DNA from 3 places in the Acidovorax sp. 106 genome. Region 2 is predicted to be linked to each of the others. Evidence: predicted binding sites of a transcription regulator. Region 2 holds the regulator's gene; each other region holds the start of a gene.
The links. The regulator sigma-54, encoded in region 2, starts transcription at its own class of promoters, with help from an activator protein. The targets are predictions, from matches to a motif close to TGGCANGNAANCTGCTTT.
Positions count from the first base shown of each region.

Region 1: a site for sigma-54 is predicted at 2,035-2,052, ahead of C8C98_RS15285 (urease accessory protein UreD). Genes of this name have one in related genera too.
Region 3: a site for sigma-54 is predicted at 3,591-3,608, ahead of C8C98_RS02420 (circularly permuted type 2 ATP-grasp protein). Genes of this name have one in related genera too.

Region 1 is NZ_RCCC01000001.1:3,428,695-3,433,996, forward strand. It holds gene C8C98_RS15280 (porin) at 1-401, opposite strand, end outside; gene C8C98_RS15285 (urease accessory protein UreD) at 1,129-1,959, opposite strand; gene otnI (2-oxo-tetronate isomerase) at 2,193-2,990, opposite strand; gene C8C98_RS15295 (alpha/beta fold hydrolase) at 3,015-4,082, opposite strand; gene C8C98_RS15300 (aldolase) at 4,110-4,799, opposite strand; gene otnK (3-oxo-tetronate kinase) at 4,817-5,302, opposite strand, start outside.
Region 2 is NZ_RCCC01000001.1:1,291,852-1,297,153, forward strand. It holds gene C8C98_RS05825 (class I SAM-dependent RNA methyltransferase) at 1-953, opposite strand, end outside; gene C8C98_RS05830 (RNA polymerase factor sigma-54) at 1,053-2,681, opposite strand; gene lptB (LPS export ABC transporter ATP-binding protein) at 2,746-3,528, opposite strand; gene lptA (lipopolysaccharide transport periplasmic protein LptA) at 3,525-4,199, opposite strand; gene C8C98_RS05845 (thiol:disulfide interchange protein DsbA/DsbL) at 4,311-4,967, opposite strand; gene C8C98_RS05850 (SPOR domain-containing protein) at 5,051-5,302, opposite strand, start outside.
Region 3 is NZ_RCCC01000001.1:550,436-555,737, forward strand. It holds gene C8C98_RS02405 (LysR family transcriptional regulator) at 1-717, shown strand, start outside; gene C8C98_RS02410 (VF530 family DNA-binding protein) at 773-1,126, shown strand; gene C8C98_RS02415 (alpha-E domain-containing protein) at 1,152-2,111, opposite strand; gene C8C98_RS02420 (circularly permuted type 2 ATP-grasp protein) at 2,105-3,568, opposite strand; gene C8C98_RS02425 (DNA internalization-related competence protein ComEC/Rec2) at 3,712-5,302, opposite strand, start outside.

The DNA of each region.
Region 1 (5,302 bases), 2.1 Mb from region 2:
GGCGCGCCGATGGCGTCACTGCGGCCTGCGGCCCCCGTATCGTTGCGGATGAAGGACGACATCTCAAAGCTGGCCTGCAGCCCGCCGCCCAAATCTTCGTTGCCACGCAGGCCCCAGCGACTGGTAGACATGCTGCCGCCTTCGACCTTGCTGATGGCGGAGTTTTGCGCATTGATCCCCGCGGCAGCGCCGTTGAAACGACCGACGGATGCATCAACGATCCCGTACAGCGTCACGCTGGAGCTGCCAGTTTGCGCCTGCGCTGCCATGGACACGGTGGCCAGCACGGCCAGGCCCAGTGCGCGCGCCCACGGCGCGCCAGGGTGGCGCTGGTGCGCCGCGACCAGCTGGGCTGTGTCGTCTTGGTGTTGCTGCGAAGGAAGTGAGGTTTGTCTCTGCATGGTCAGGTTCTTTCTGTGTGGATGCTGGGGTGGTTCAAAGGTCGTGCGCCGTCTTGTGAACGTCGCATGACCCAGGTGCCGCGCTGGCGGCTGAGGGATGCCGAGATGCTGAGCCTGCGATGGCAACGGCAGACATGCCAGAGCCCCTCCAGCGGCGCTGAACGCTGCGGCGAGTGGCGTCTTGGGTGCCCGTCTGACCTGGGTGTGAGGCTGGTTCTGCATCGGTATTTAGTTATATTTACTAACTAAATTTGTGAATACACGTACAAACCCGAGTGACCTCGCTGCAGCCCCGGTTTCCGGACGCTCAGGGCGGGAGATGCGGGAAAACCATAAGACAGTTTTGCGACAGATGTGCACAAAGACCTGTGCCCCGCGCCTGGGGCATGGGCTGTAGACGCAGCGTGGCGTTCACCAGATGGAGAACTCGACGAAGAACCAGACGGTGTGCCGGACAGCGGGCCGCACTGCTGTGGAGCGGCGTGCGCAGAGATTGCTGCACCGTCGCCTTGGCCTGCATGCCGGTTTGTGGAGGCCACCACAAAGGCGCGGTGTTGGCGGCACCAAGCACGGCCACAACATGCGCGATAGCACCGGCGGCGATGGCTGCAGCAGCCTCTGCCGCGCCCCGACATTGAGTGGATTTGCTATTAATTAAATAGCGCTCTGCGCTTATTCCTCTGGCGCAGCAGGCCTAAAAGACTTGTTTTTTGCCTTCAACCGGCGTCTACATCGCCCAGATACGCGGCTGCACGGCATCAAGTTGCCACAGGCCCGCCCGCCATGCGCTGCGCACTTGCCGCAGCAACTGCATGGCCGGCTCCACCTGCGGTGCCAGCACGCGCACCACCACCGTGCGGTCGTTGGGGCTGGTGGCGCCCGCTGTGGCTTTGAGCGGGTGCAGATCCATCACCGCCCGGGCTGCGTCCAGTGCCGCGTCGCGGCGGGTGCGGTCCAGTGGGGTGCCTGTGGCAAAGAACATGCTGGCCATGCAGCGATGGCCGGCCAGGCCCAGGGGGCTGTGTAGCAGCTGGTGGTCTGCTGCGTTGATGGTGCCGCGCTCCAGCCACACGCCAGGCACTTCGATGTGCTGCTCAAAATGGCCCGTCTCAAAGGGCTGGTTGGCGTGGGGCAGGCCCAGGGCCGTGACGTCCCAGCCCATGCATTCAGCGCCTGTGGCCAGCGCCAGCGTCAGGTGGTTGCGGGCGCGGCAGGCGTTGTAGCAAAGTGCCTCCAGCGGCAGCCATTCCAGGCGCGCGTTCTCGGCCAGGTTGAGGTGGGTGCGCTGCAGCGCCAGCTCGCCAGCCGATCGGTAAAACCGCGTGGCCCCCGGTGTGGTGACCAGCCCGTGCGCCCCTGTGCCCACGGTGGCGGCAATCTCCAGTGTGTCGCCGCCCACCAAACCGCCCGGCGGGTGCACCAGCACGTTGTGGCAAACGCTGTCGCCTTCGGGGTACAGGCTTTGCAGAATGCGCAGTGGCCCGTTGTGCTCAAACCGCGCTACGGTCCGGGCGTTTTCGAGGGTGTAGTTCAGTTGCAGGCGCGCGTGCCAGGGCATGATGGATGTCTGTTTGCTATTAAAAATATAGCTGCTTGCGCTTTGTTGACAAGCGCAGCAGCCCGTTTTATCTAGCAAGCATATTCCATACCGCTGCAACTGAGCGGCGTTGAGGGCGGCTAACAAAACTCCCCTGGCGTCGTTGTTCCGTCTTGTCGTACCTTGCGTAATGCCTGCGACGGACCGCCTAGCCAGGGCCGCTACGCTGAGTTTTGTTCGCCGCTCTTACTACGTTACAGCCAGGGCTTGAGCCAGCCCAGCCCATCGCTGGTGGCGTGGGCTGCGGCACCCCGCGCCGGGCGGTATTCGCAGCCAATCCAGCCGTCGTAGCCCAGGCTGTCCAGCAGCTTGAACAGGTAGGTGTAGTTCACTTCGCCCACATCGGGCTCGTGGCGCTCGGGCACACCGGCAATCTGGAAGTGGCCGACGTTGCCCGTGGGCAGGTATTGACGCACCTTCATCGCCAGGTCGCCTTCCACGATCTGGCAGTGGTACAGGTCCATCTGCACCTTGACGTTGGTGGCACCGATCTCGGCGATCAGCGCATGGGCCTGGTCCTGGCGGCTCAGGAAGAAGCCGGGCATGTCACGGCCGTTGATGGGCTCCAGCAGGATCTGGATGCCGTGGGGTGCCGCCTGCTCTGCGGCGTAGCGCACGTTGGCGATGTAGGTGGCGCGCACGGTGGCCGCGTCAGCACCCTGGGGCACCAGCCCCGCCATCACATGGATGCGGGGGCATTGCAGGGCCTGGGCGTATTCGATGGCTTTGGCAATGCCGTCGCGGAACTCGGCCTCGCGCCCAGGCAGGCTGGCCAGCCCGCGCTCGCCCGCGTCCCAGTTGCCGGGCGGGGCGTTGAACAGCACCTGCTGCAGGCCATTGGCCTGCAGGCGTGTGGCCAGTTCTTGCGCAGGGTAGGCATAGGGAAAGAGGTACTCCACCGCCTTGAAGCCATCCTGTGCGGCAGCAGAAAAACGGTCGAGAAAGTCCACGTCGTTGTAGAGCATGGACAGGTTGGCGGCAAAACGGGGCATGAAAGGTGTCCTGGTGGGAGAGGGTCAGCGGCGTGGTGCAGTGATCAGCACCTGGGCCAGTCGGTCTTGGTAGAAGCGCGCCAAGCCGACGGTGCCGTGGCCTACGGTTTCTGTGCTGGCGGGAATCACGTAGGCCTGCGCATGCGCAATGCGGGCGATGGCCTTGTCGAGCACGCCAAGCTCGGGTGGGTTGCGTTCATCGTCCGCCGAGTTGATGGCCAGCACGCGCGCAGTGATGCGTTCCAAACCCTGCTCGGGGTCGTAGTCGCGTGATGCCTCCCACTGGTAGATGTGGTCGTTGGCGTCGCCGCGGAAGGGGGCTTTGAGCCGCTGCTCCACCAGCGCATCGGCTGCAGCGCGCGTGGGGGCGAGTTTTTGCAGGCCCTGGTTGCCACCGTTGGTGCCCGTGCCAAAGAACACCGACGCGAACTGCAGGCTGCGCGGCTGTCGGGTGTAGTTGCCACCCTGCCATTCGGGGTCGTTGCGGATGGCGTCGACCAGCAATTTGCGCATCATCCAGTTGCGGCCCGACATGGCTGCGGGCAGTGAGGCCATGGGCACGGCAATGTCCATGAAATCGGGGTAACGCTGGGCCCAGACCCAGGTGTGCATGCCGCCCATGGAGTTGCCGATGATGGCGCGCACATGGCGCAGGCCCAGGTGTTCGGTGACCAGCCGGTATTGCGCGGCCACCATGTCGTCGTAGTTGTAGGCCGGAAAGGCCGCACGCAGGCCGTCCGACGGCTTGCTGGAGCGGCCCGTGCCGATCGCATCGGGCAGGATGATGAAATATTTGCGTGCATCCAGTGGCTGGCCTGGGCCAAACAGGGTGCCAGCAAAGCCCGGCGTCAGCATGGACTCTGCCGAGCCGTTGGTGCCATGCAGCACCAGCACCGGCTCACCTTTGGGGTCACCCACCGTGGTGTAGGCGACCTTGAGTTCGGGCAGGGTCTGGCCACTTTGAAAACGGAAGTCCCTCGCGACCCATTCGCTGTGTTGGGGAGGCGGGTAGTCTGCGGCTGCGGCACTGCCTGTGGCCAGCACGCCCAGCAGCACGGGGGCGAAGGCTTTGCGCCAGAAGGAAAGGGTCATGAACGTCTCCTTGTTCTACCGTTGTGGTTACCAGTGGGCACCAAAAGTCTGGCGCAAGTCTTCAATTTGGGGCCCTGTCAGCGGCGTGGGGCGGGGCTGGCACTGCAGCCACAGGCGGGCGGTTTCTTCCAGTTCTTCGAGCACAGCCATGGCCGCAGCCGGTGTGTCGTGCCACACATTGGGCCCCAGGCGCGCCAGCATCACGGCACGCACCGGGCTGCCGTTGGCGGCATAGCAGGTGATGGTCTGCGCCACCAGTGTTGCTGCTGCGGCATCACCCGGGCGGTGGTACGGGATGTGCGGCACGCGGCCCACCTTCATGACGAAGTAGGGCGTGATAGGGGGCAGCAATTGCGCATCGGGCGCCAGCTGGCCACCCGCAGCCGTGTCGGCTTGCAGCGAGCAGGCCACCAGGTGCGTGCTGTGGGTGTGGATCACGCAGCGCGCGGGTGCGGCTGTCGATGCCGATGCCTCGTAAATCTGCCGGTGCAGCGCAATGGTCTTGCTGGCCCGGTCGCCCGCCACCTGCTGTCCCTGGGCGTCCAGGCGGGCCAGCCGCTCGGGCTGCAACGTTCCCAGGCAGGCATCGGTGGGGGTGATGAGGTAGCCGTCTGCCAGGCGCACGCTGATGTTGCCCGCGGTGGCGTGCACATAGCCCCGCTCAAACAGGCTGCGGCCCACGCGGCAGATCTCGTCGCGGGCCTGTCTCTCATCCATGAAGGCGGGGGTAGAGGTCATGCCCGCAATTGTGCAAAAGCTTTGGTGAAGAAGTCGGTGCTACCGAAATTGCCCGACTTCAGCGTGATGTGCAGGCCGTCCTTGGCATCGGGGGCCACGGCATGGCACCACGGCACGCCGGGGTCGATCTGCGCGCCAATGCGCATTTGCGTGATGCCCAGGGCCTGCACACAGGCGCCGGAGGTTTCACCGCCCGCCACGATGAGCTGGCGCACCCCACGCTGCACCAGGCCGCAGGCAATGGCGGCAATGGTTTCCTCCACCATGGCACCGGCTTTCTCAGAACCGAGCTTGCCCTGAATAGCGCGCACGGCCGAGGGCTCGGCGGTGGAATACACCAGCACCGGGCCTTGGCCAATGTGGCCCTCAGCCCAGGCCAGCGCTTCGGCGGCCACGTCCACGCCTGCTGCGATGCGCAAAGGGTCGATGGCGAGGGCTGGCTTGCCCGCCTTGATGAAATCCATCACCTGCTGGTTGGTCGC
Region 2 (5,302 bases):
ATGCGCTCGCCGTAGGGCGGGTTGAGCAGCATCACGCCGGGCTGCTCGCAAGGCGGCATGCGCTGCAGGGCATCGCCACCGCGCAGTTGCACGGCATCGGCCACGCCTGCGCGTTCGGCGTTGCGCTGGGCAAAGTCCACCATGCGGTGGGCCACATCACTGCCAAAAATAGGTACAGGGCTATTGCAGATGGCGCTGTCAGCTTCGTTTTTGATAGCAGTCCAGACATGCGCCTGGAAGGGCAACAGCTTTTCAAACGCAAAGCGGCGCAACATGCCTGCGGGGATGCGGCAGGCGATCTGCGCGGCCTCGACGGCAATGGTGCCGCTGCCGCAGCAGGGGTCGTACAGCGGCTGAGGGTTGTCGCCGTGCGGGTCCCAGCCGCTGGCGGCGATCATGGCGGCGGCCAAGGTTTCCTTCAGGGGCGCATCGCCCTTGTCCTCGCGCCAGCCGCGCTTGAACAGCGGCTCGCCCGAGGTGTCGATGTAGATCGTGGCTTCGTCGGTGGTCAGGTGCAGGTGGATGCGCACGTCGGGCCACTGGGTGTTCACATCGGGGCGCACACCGGACTTGGCACGGAAGCGGTCGGCCACGGCGTCTTTGACCTTGAGGGCGGCGAAGTTCAGGCTCTGCAGCGGGCTGTGCTGGGCCGTGACTTCGATCTTGAAGCTCTGGCGCGTGGTGAACCAGATCTCCCAGGCCACCTCGCTGGCCATGGCATAAAGGTCGTTTTCAGAGCGGTAGGGACGGTGCGCCAGTTGCACCAGCACACGCTGGGTCAGGCGGCTGTGCAGGTTCAGCTGCAGCGCATGGCGCCACGAGCTGCGCAGCAGCACGCCGCCCCGCCCGACCAGCAGGTCTTGCCCCGTAAGGCCGGTGATGCCATGCACCTCATCGGCGAGGAAGCCCTCGACGCCAGCGGCGCAGGGGAGAAAGAGTTGGAGTTGGTTCATGGTGAATACCTCGGGTGGGGCCGGATCATGCCAGGGCAGGTACATCGCCCACCCTGTACTGCCAGGCCCGGTTGCAGGCGCTGCGACATCAACGTCAGGCTACAGCGACTTGCGCAAATTGGCCGGTGCAATCTTGAGCGATTCGCGGTACTTGGCCACCGTGCGGCGGGCGCATTCGATGCCCTGCTCCTTGAGCATTTCGGCCAGTTGGCTATCGGACAACGGCTTGGTGGGGCTCTCAGCGGCCACAAACTGCTTGATGAGCGCGCGCACCGCCGTGCTGGAGGCGTTGCCACCGGTTTCGGTGCCCAGGCCAGAGCCGAAGAAATACTTCAACTCGTAGGTGCCGATGGGTGTGGCCATGTATTTGGCCGTGGTCACGCGGCTGATGGTGGACTCGTGCAGGCCCAGCTCGTCGGCAATGTCACGCAGCACCAGCGGGCGCATGGCCAGCTCGCCGTGGGTGAAGAAGCTCTTTTGCCGCTCCACGATGGCGCGCGAGACACGCAAGATGGTGTCAAAGCGCTGCTGGATGTTCTTGATGAACCAGCGGGCCTCTTGCAGGCGCTGCTGCATGCCCTGGTGGCCCTCGCCGCCCTTGTGGCCGCGCAGCGCACCGGCGTAGATGTCGTGCACGCGCAAGCGCGGCATCACATCGGGGTTCAGCGCCACGATGAAGTTGTGCTGGCCGCTGTTGCCGTTGGCCCGCCCGGCTTTGCGCACAATCACATCGGGGATGATGATGTTGCGCTCCACGTCGGCAAAGCGGCGCCCGGGGCGCGGCTCCAGCCGGGCAATCAGGGCCATGGCGGCGCGGGTGCGTTCTTCACCCGCAGCGCCGCCTTCGGTGCAAGCCTGGGTGAGGCGGCGCACATCGCGGCGGGCCAGCATCTCCAGCGGCTGCTGGCAGATCAGCAAAGCGGTCTGCACCACGGCCGCAGGGGCCTCGCTGTCAGGGTCGGCCGCCAGGGCGCTGAGTTGCAGGGTCAGGCATTCGGCGAGGTTGCGAGCGCCCACGCCCACAGGCTCCAGGGTTTGCAGCAGGCGCTGGGCTACCGTAAAGCGGTGCACCAACTCGTCAATTTGCTCCAGGTCATCCGGGCCCGCAAGGCTGATGGCCAGCTCTTGCAGCGGCTCTTCCAGGTAGCCATCGTCGTTCAGCGATTCGATGAGAAAGCGCAGGGCAGCGCGGTCCACCTCAGACAGGCGCAGTGCCAGGGCCTGGCGGTGCAAAAAGGCGGTGAGGGACTCTTGCGAGCGCGCTAGCTCCGTGGCGTCGGCCTCGTCGCCCTCCATGTCGTTGCGGGTGCGGGGGGCTGCGTCGCCGCCCCATTCGCTGTCGTTGGGCGCCATCTCCACGGTGCCGTCCCCGCCCCAATCGGGCTCGTCAGAGGCGGTGCTGCTGGTGTAGTCGGCATCGCCCGAGGCGTCACCTTGCGCATCAGAAGTGGCCTCAGCGCTTGTGGATGAAGCGCTGGCAGCTCCTGAATAGATAGCATCGTCTGCACTGTACTCGTCGGCCTGTACGGGGGTGTCGGCGTGCTCCAGGCCAAACTCTTCGCGCACGGCTTCGTCGGCGTTGCGCTCCAGGAAGGGGTTTTCGTCGAGCATCTGCTCAACCTCTTGCCCCAACTCCAGGGTCGACAACTGCAGCAGCCGGATGGACTGCTGCAACTGCGGCGTGAGGGCCAGGTGCTGAGAGACCCGCAGGGACAGGCCGGGCTTCATGCCTCAGCCCCCTGCAACACCGCACGATCCGTCACACACCGCATAGCCACACCGCGCCAAGCCATCACATGCGGAAGTGTTCGCCCAGGTACACACGGCGCACCTCGGCGTTGTCCACGATCTCAGCCGGCGTGCCCTGCGCCAGCACACGGCCATCGCTGATGATGAAGGCGTGGTCGCAAATGCCCAGGGTCTCGCGCACGTTGTGGTCGGTGATGAGCACGCCAATGCCGCGCGCTTTCAGGAAACCGATGATGCGCTGGATCTCGATCACAGCGATGGGGTCGATGCCCGCAAAGGGCTCGTCCAGCAGGATAAAGCGCGGCTGCGTGGCCAGGGCGCGGGCGATTTCGACGCGGCGGCGCTCGCCACCCGACAAGGCCAGCGCGGGCGAAGCACGCAGGTGGTCCACCCGCAGCTCTTGCAGCAGCGAGGTGAGCTGATCTTCAATCGCCGCCCGCGACAGGGGGGCGTTGTGTTCGTCACGCTGCAACTCCAGCACCGCGCGCACGTTCTCTTCCACCGTGAGTTTGCGGAAGATGGACGCCTCTTGCGGCAAATACGACAGCCCCAAGCGCGAACGGCTGTGAATGGGCATGTGCGCCACCGATTGGCCGTCGATGCGGATATCCCCCCCATCGCTGCGCACCAGCCCCACGATCATGTAGAACGAAGTGGTTTTGCCCGCCCCATTGGGCCCCAGCAAACCGACGACCTCGCCTTTTTGCACCACCAGGGACACATCTTTGACCACCTTGCGGCTGCCGTAAGACTTGGCTAGGTGGGCGACCTCAAGGCGACTGGAAGACGCCCCCGCTGCCGGGGCTTTGACGGAACGATCGCTCACTGGATGGCACCGCCCAAAGAGGTGCTGGGCCGCAGCACGGGCGCCGAGGCCGCAGGGGCCGGGCTGGCCGCGCTGGAGCCCGGTGCCGCAGCAGGCGCCTTGGGGTCTTTGGGGGCCAATACGGCCCGCACGCGGCCACCGCTGCTGGCCTGGCCCTCTGCCCCGCTGGCGGGCAAGGCCTTCTTTTGCCCATCGACCGTGAAGACATCGGTCAGGTTGTTGTAGACGACGACCGCGCCGGTGATCTCGTCGCTCAAGGCGCCACCACGGTAGCGCCGCAGCTCGGCGCGGGTGATGAAGCGCACGTTGTCGGTCCGGCCGTCGTACTCGATGACTTCGCCTTCGCCTTCGATGAACTCTTCGGGCGCGCCCGCCAGGGTGTCACGCTTTTGGCGGAAGAACGCGCGCTTGCCCGCTTCGGCCGTGACGATGCCGGACTGGTAGCCCTCGGCATCCTGGCGCACATCCAGCCGCGCACCGCGCAGCACGATGGAGCCTTTGGTCATGACCACGCGGCCAGAGAACACGCTGGTTTGCTTGACTTCATCGTGGCGCAGCGCATCTGCCTCGATGTTCATGGGCTTGCTGCGGTCGGCCTTTTCAGCTTGCGCCACGCCAAAGGCGCAGGTCAAGGCTGCAAGCACAAGGAGGGGGGTAATGCGATGTTTCATGAGGGCACGAATCTTGCAATCATTGTAGCCATGCATTGCACCCCAACACAAAAAAAGCCCGCTTGCGCGGGCTTTTGGTAGCGAGATGGCACGGCGTATGCCGCAGGCGCATCAGCCCTTGCGGACCGAGCTCACCAGATAGTCCACCACTTGCAGCACGGTTTGCATGCTGCCAGCCATGGTGCCATCGGTGTAATAACGGCCGGCCACGCCCATGGAAGGCACGCCTTCGACGCCGTAATCGGCTTGCAACTGGGCCGCGCGGCGGGCTTGGTTGGCCACGTTGAAGGAGTTGTAAACCTCCTTGAACTTGGCGACGTCCACACCCTGGTTGCCCACCCAGGCAAAAATGTCTTCGTCCTTGGTCAGCTTGAGCTTTTCCACGTGGATGGCGCGGAACACCTTGGCGTGCACAGCGTCGAGCTTGCCCATGCCTTCCAGGGCGTAGTACAGCTTTTGCTGCGACAAAAAGCTGGCGTTGAACGCCACGGGCACGCGGCGAATGACCAGGTCCTTGGATGCCGCCTTGATCCAGGTGTCCAGCACGGGCTCAAAGGCGTTGCAGTGGGGGCAGCTGTACCAGAAGAACTCGATGACTTCGATCTTGCCAGCAGGCGCATCGGTCGCGACGGGCTTGGAGAGCTTTTGGAAGTCCTTGCCCTCCTTGAACTGGCGCACTTGCGCCATAGCGGGGGTGGCCATGGGCAGTGTGACGGCAGAGGCAGCAACCGCCGTGGCGGCGGACAGGGAAAACTCGCGACGTTTCATGAAAAGAACACTCCTTGATCTGGTCTTGGGGATGTGAGCGGCGTACCTGGAAAAAGTTCAGCAGCGGCCGGGCGCAAAAAACGTCAGCGCTGCACGCGCACCAGCGCGGACTCCACGCCGGTGTCGTCCAGTTTGTCCTTCAGGGCGGCAGCGTCATCCCGTTTGGAGAATGGCCCCACCCGCACGCGGAAGACCGGACGGCCATTTTGCTCGCGCTCGCTGACCCGGGCTTCCCAGCCCATCATGGCCAGTTTGGCGCGCTGGGCGTCGGCATCGGCCTGGGTGCGGAAGGCTCCGGCCTGAACAAAGTAATCGTAAGGGTCGGCCCCGCCGGA
Region 3 (5,302 bases), 740 kb from region 2:
CTGCTGGCCGACCTGGACGACATCGAAGCCAGCATGACCAACGCCCGCGCCAACCCACTGGGGCGGTTGCGGGTGGACGTGGGCACCTCGGTGGCGCAGCTGCTCATCATTCCGCACCTGGCCGAGTTCCAGGCCCGCTACCCCGACATCCAGCTGGACCTGGGCGTGAGCGACCGCACGGTGGACCTGATTGGTGACAACGTGGACTGCGTCATTCGCGGCGGGGCACTGAGCGACCAGTCCCTGGTGGCGCGGCGCATCGGCAACCTGGAGTTCCTCACCGTAGCGTCGCCCGACTACCTGGCGCGCAAAGGCACGCCCGCGCACCCCCTGGAAGTCGAAGAAAAACACTCCAGTCTGCTGTATTTCTCGCCCCAGTCCGGGCGGCACTACCCGCTGGAGTTCCGCAAGGGCGCCGAGTCCATCGACATCCACGGGCCTTACCAGGTCAGCGTGAACGAAGCCAATGCCTATGTGTCTGCAGCGGTGCAAGGCCTGGGCATCGCGCAAATCACCAGCTTTCAGGCGCAAAGGCATTTGCAAAGCGGTGCGCTGGTGCAGCTGCTGCCTGAGTGGACCCAGCCCCTGCTGCCGGTCTATGTGGTGTACCCACCCAACCGGCACCTCAGCGCCAAGGTGCGCGCCTTTGTGGACTGGGCGGCAGAGCTGTTTCAGCGCGAGCCTTACATGCAGCGCACCGAGTCGCCTTCGGCGTAAGAACCTGTTCAAAGGCCTGCGCCCGCAGCATCCAGGCGCTTTATGCTCGGGGCCTATGAACACACCCCAAGCGCCCCAAGGACCGCAGCCCCAAAGCACTGACGCGCCAGCCGACACCAGCCCCGTGGCCGCCACCCCCACCACACCAGAGCCCACTGTGGCTGCCCCTGCACCACCCGCCAAGCAGGCGCGCAACCCCTTGCACGGCGTTACGCTGGAAGCCATCGTGGTGGCACTGTCGGAACACTATGGTTGGGCAGAGCTGGGCCAACTGGTGCCGGTGCGCTGCTTTCAAAGCGACCCCAGCGTCAGCTCCAGCCTGAAGTTTTTGCGCAAGACCCCGTGGGCGCGCGAAAAGGTAGAGAGCCTCTACCTTTTCATGCTGCGCCAGCAACGGCGCAACGGGTAAACCGCGCCTGGCGCAGTGGTCAGCCTCAGTCGCTGACCGCCACCAAAAAGTCGCGGCTGATCCCCGCGCCCAACTCGTTCACCTTGTCCAGGAACTGGGTCAGGAAGGCATGCAGGCCTTGCGACAGGATCTCGTCGATGCGCCCATATTGCAGATCGGCCAGCAGACGGCCTGCGCGGCGCTGGGTTTCTGACGAGTGGTCGTTGGCGAGCACGCTCAGGTTCTCCACCACTTCGTGCAGGCTGGCGTGCAGCGAGCGAGGCATGTCGCGCCGCAAGATCAGCAAGTCAGCCACCCGCCCGGGCGTGATCACGTCGCGGTACACCTTGCGGTACACCTCAAACGCCGAGACGCTGCGCAAGATGGCGCTCCAGTGGTAGAAGTCGTTTTCCTGGTTGCGCTCGCTGGCGCGGCCAAAGAAGTCGTTCTGCACGGCATGGAATTTCACATCCAGCAAACGCGCCGTGTTGTCGGCCCGCTCCAGGAACGTACCCATGCGCAGAAAGTGAAACGCCTCGTCTTGCAGCATGGTGCCCAGCGTCACGCCGCGCGAGAGATGCGAGCGGTATTTGACCCATTCAAAAAACTGCCCCGGGTCGCGCTCAAAAGCATTGCCTTCCAGCTGGCGGTGCAACTCCAGCCAAGTCTGGTTGATGGTTTCCCAGACCTCGGTGGTCAAGGCACCGCGCACGGCCCGCGCGTTTTCGCGCGCTGCGCGCAGGCACGACACGATGGACGATGGGTTGTTGCCATCGCGCACCATGAACTCCAGCACACGCTCGGGCGTCACCTCGCCATGCTTGGTGGTGTAGGCAGGAATGAGTTCGCTGATGGACAGCAAGCCCTCCCAGCCTTCTTGCGCGGCCTCGGCGGCCTGGGGCAACAGAGAGGTCTCGTAGCTCACATTGAGCATGCGGGCCGTATTCTCCGCCCGCTCGGTGTAGCGAGACATCCAGAACAAATGGTCAGCGGTGCGGCTCAGCATGTTTCAGTCCCTCCATTTCCCAGCACCCAGGTGTCTTTGGTGCCGCCGCCCTGTGATGAGTTGACAACCAGCGAGCCCTCTTGCAAGGCCACGCGCGTGAGGCCACCGGCCACCATCTGCACTTCGCGCCCGCTGAGCACGAAGGGGCGCAGGTCGATGTGGCGGGGGGCAATGCCGCTGTCCACATAGGTAGGGCAGCTCGACAGGCTGAGCGTGGGCTGCGCGATGTAGCCCGCCGGGTTGGCCAGCAGGGCGCCGCGAAAGGCTTCGATCTCGGCCTGCGTGGCTGCGGGGCCGATGAGCATGCCGTAGCCACCCGCGCCATGCACCTCCTTGACCACCAGGTCTTTGAGGTGGGCCAGCACGTACTGCAGGTCGTCCTGCTTGCGGCACATCCAGGTGGGCACGTTCTTCAGGATGGGTTCCTGGCCCAGGTAGAAGCGAATCATCTCAGGCACGTAGGGGTAGACCGATTTGTCGTCGGCGACGCCGGTGCCCACAGCGTTGCAGATGGCCACGTTGCCTGCGCGGTAGGCCTCCATCAGGCCGTAGCAGCCCAGGGTGGATTTGGGCCGGAAGACCTGAGGGTCAAGGAAGTCGTCGTCCACACGGCGGTAAATCACGTCCACCCGCTGCAGGCCGCGCGTAGTGCGCATGTAGACGAACTTGTCGCGCACCACCAGGTCTTGCCCTTCGACCAGCTCCACGCCCATTTGCTGGGCCAGGAAGGCGTGCTCAAAGTACGCGCTGTTGTGCATGCCCGGCGTGAGCACCACTACGGTGGGGTCGTCCGCCGTGGCGGGGGCGCTGGCGCGCAGGGTGTCCAGCAGCATGTCGGGGTAGTGCGCCACCGGTGCTACCTTGTGCTGGCTGAACAGCTCGGGGAACAACCGCATCATCATCTTGCGGTTTTCGAGCATGTAGCTCACGCCGCTGGGCACGCGCAGGTTGTCTTCGAGCACGTAGTACTCGCCCTTGCCCTGGGCATCAGGCGCACGCACGATGTCGATGCCTGCAATATGCGCGTAGATGTTCTGCGGCACCTGCACGCCGGCCATTTCGGGGCGGTATTGAGCGTTGTTGAGGATCAGGTCGGCAGGCACGATGCCTGCGCGGATGATGTCTTGCCCGTGGTAGACGTCATAGATGAAGCGGTTGAGCGCCGTGACCCGCTGCACCAGGCCCTGCTGCATGCTGCTCCATTCGTGCGCAGGAATGATGCGGGGGATAAGGTCGAACGGGATGAGCCGTTCGTTGCCCGCGCCGCCCTCGTCCTTGGCGCCATAGACGGCGAAGGTGATGCCCACGCGCCGGAAGATCATTTCGGCTTCGGCCCGGCGGGCCTGCATCACGTCAGGGGGCTGTTGGGACAACCACTGCGCATAGCGCTTGTAGTGTTCGCGCACATCGCTGCCTGCATAAGGAAGCGTGGCGTACATCTCGTCAAATTTCTGCATGAACTGGCCTCCTGCAGCCAGGATAGCAAGTTGTGCGCCTGCCTCCGGGCCAAACACCCCAAAACCAGCACAAACCCTGACGAGGATCGAGCCCGGGCGCGGTTGCGCGCCAAATCCCTTGGGCGGTCTCTCAGAACCTGTCCTCAGGGCACAACGTGCTGCCAGTACCGACGCCCGGTGTCGCGCTCGCAGGCCACGGCCTGAGGCTGCGCAGACGACCAGCTCGCCGCCCCGCAGCGGGCCGACTCCACCACCGGCACATTGCGCTGGACATAGCGCTGCAGCACCTCGGGCGCCGGGTGGCCAAAGCGGTTGCGGTAGCCAGACTGCACCAAAGCAGTGCGAGGCTGGACGGCGTCCAGAAACGCACCGCTGGACGAGGTTTTGCTGCCGTGGTGCGGCACCAGCAGCACATCGGCCTTCAAGGGCGCTGCGCGGGCCAGCAGCGCTTGCTCTTGCGGGGCTTCGATGTCGCCCACAAGCAAGGCCACGGCCTGCGCGCCAGGCATGCCTGCAGCACTGGCCACCCGCAGCACACAGCTCATGGTGTTGGGGCGAACAGGGCGATCGAGGCGGTCACGATGATCGCGGTGCTCCAGCTCGGCGCCCGTGGGGTGCAACACCTCCAACGCCACGCCATCCCACTCCCAGCGCTGCCCGGCCACACAAGGGGTGGCCGGGCGCAGGGCCTGCAGCACATGCTCGGCTTCGATGGAGCCTGTCAAAGCCGCTGCGGGCTGCTGGGCCAGCACGGCCGCCGCGCCCCCGGTGTGGTCAGCATCGCGGTGGCTGAGCATGAGCACGTCCACCCGCTCGCCCAATGCCCGCAGCAGTGGCACCAGCACGCGGTGGCCCGCATCGCTCTCGCGGCTGAAGCGCGGGCCTGCGTCGTACAGCAAGGTGTGCGTGGCCGTGCGCACCAGCACCGCGTTGCCCTGACCAATGTCGGGCGCCAGCAGTTCAAACTGGCCCGGCGCAGGCCGGGGGGCTTGCCAGCACAGCAGCGGCACCAACAAAGGCAGCGCCCACAGACGCAACTGCCAGGGCAGGCGCATGGCCAACAAACAGCCGCCCAGCAAAGCCAAAGCGCCAGCCCATAGCGGCGCAGCAGGCAAGAACACCACGGCCCAGGGCCAACTGGCCAGCCACTGCAGCCCCGCCGCCAGGGGCTGCAAAGCCCACGCCGCCAACGTCCACAGCGGCGCCCACACCACCCCGGCCAGCGCCAGGGGCGTGACCACCAGCGTGACCCACGGTATGGCCAGCAAATTGGCCGCAAACCCCACCACCGACACCTGGCCAAACAGCAGCAGGCTCAGCGGCGTGAGCGCCAGCGTCACCACCCACTGCTCTCGCAATAATGCATAAAAATGGCCTCTAGCGCTTTTAGGATAAGCGCTAGAAGCTACAAAATCAGTAGCAAACAACACCCCCACCGCGACAAAACTCAGCCAAAAACCGGCCTGCCACAGCGCCCAGGGGTCGGTCAGCACCACGGCAGCGCAGGCCAGCAGCCACACCTGCGGCCAGGGCCAGCGGCGGCCACTGAGCTGCAGGGCTGCCACTACGGCCAACATGGTCACCGTGCGCTGCGCGGGCACACCCCAGCCACTGAACAAGGCGTAGCCAGCCGCCAATGCCACGCCGCACACCAGGGCCGCCGTGGGGGCAGGCACGGCCAGGCACAGGCGCCGCGAACGCCGCCACAGCCCGCCCACCAAGGCCGCCGCCAGC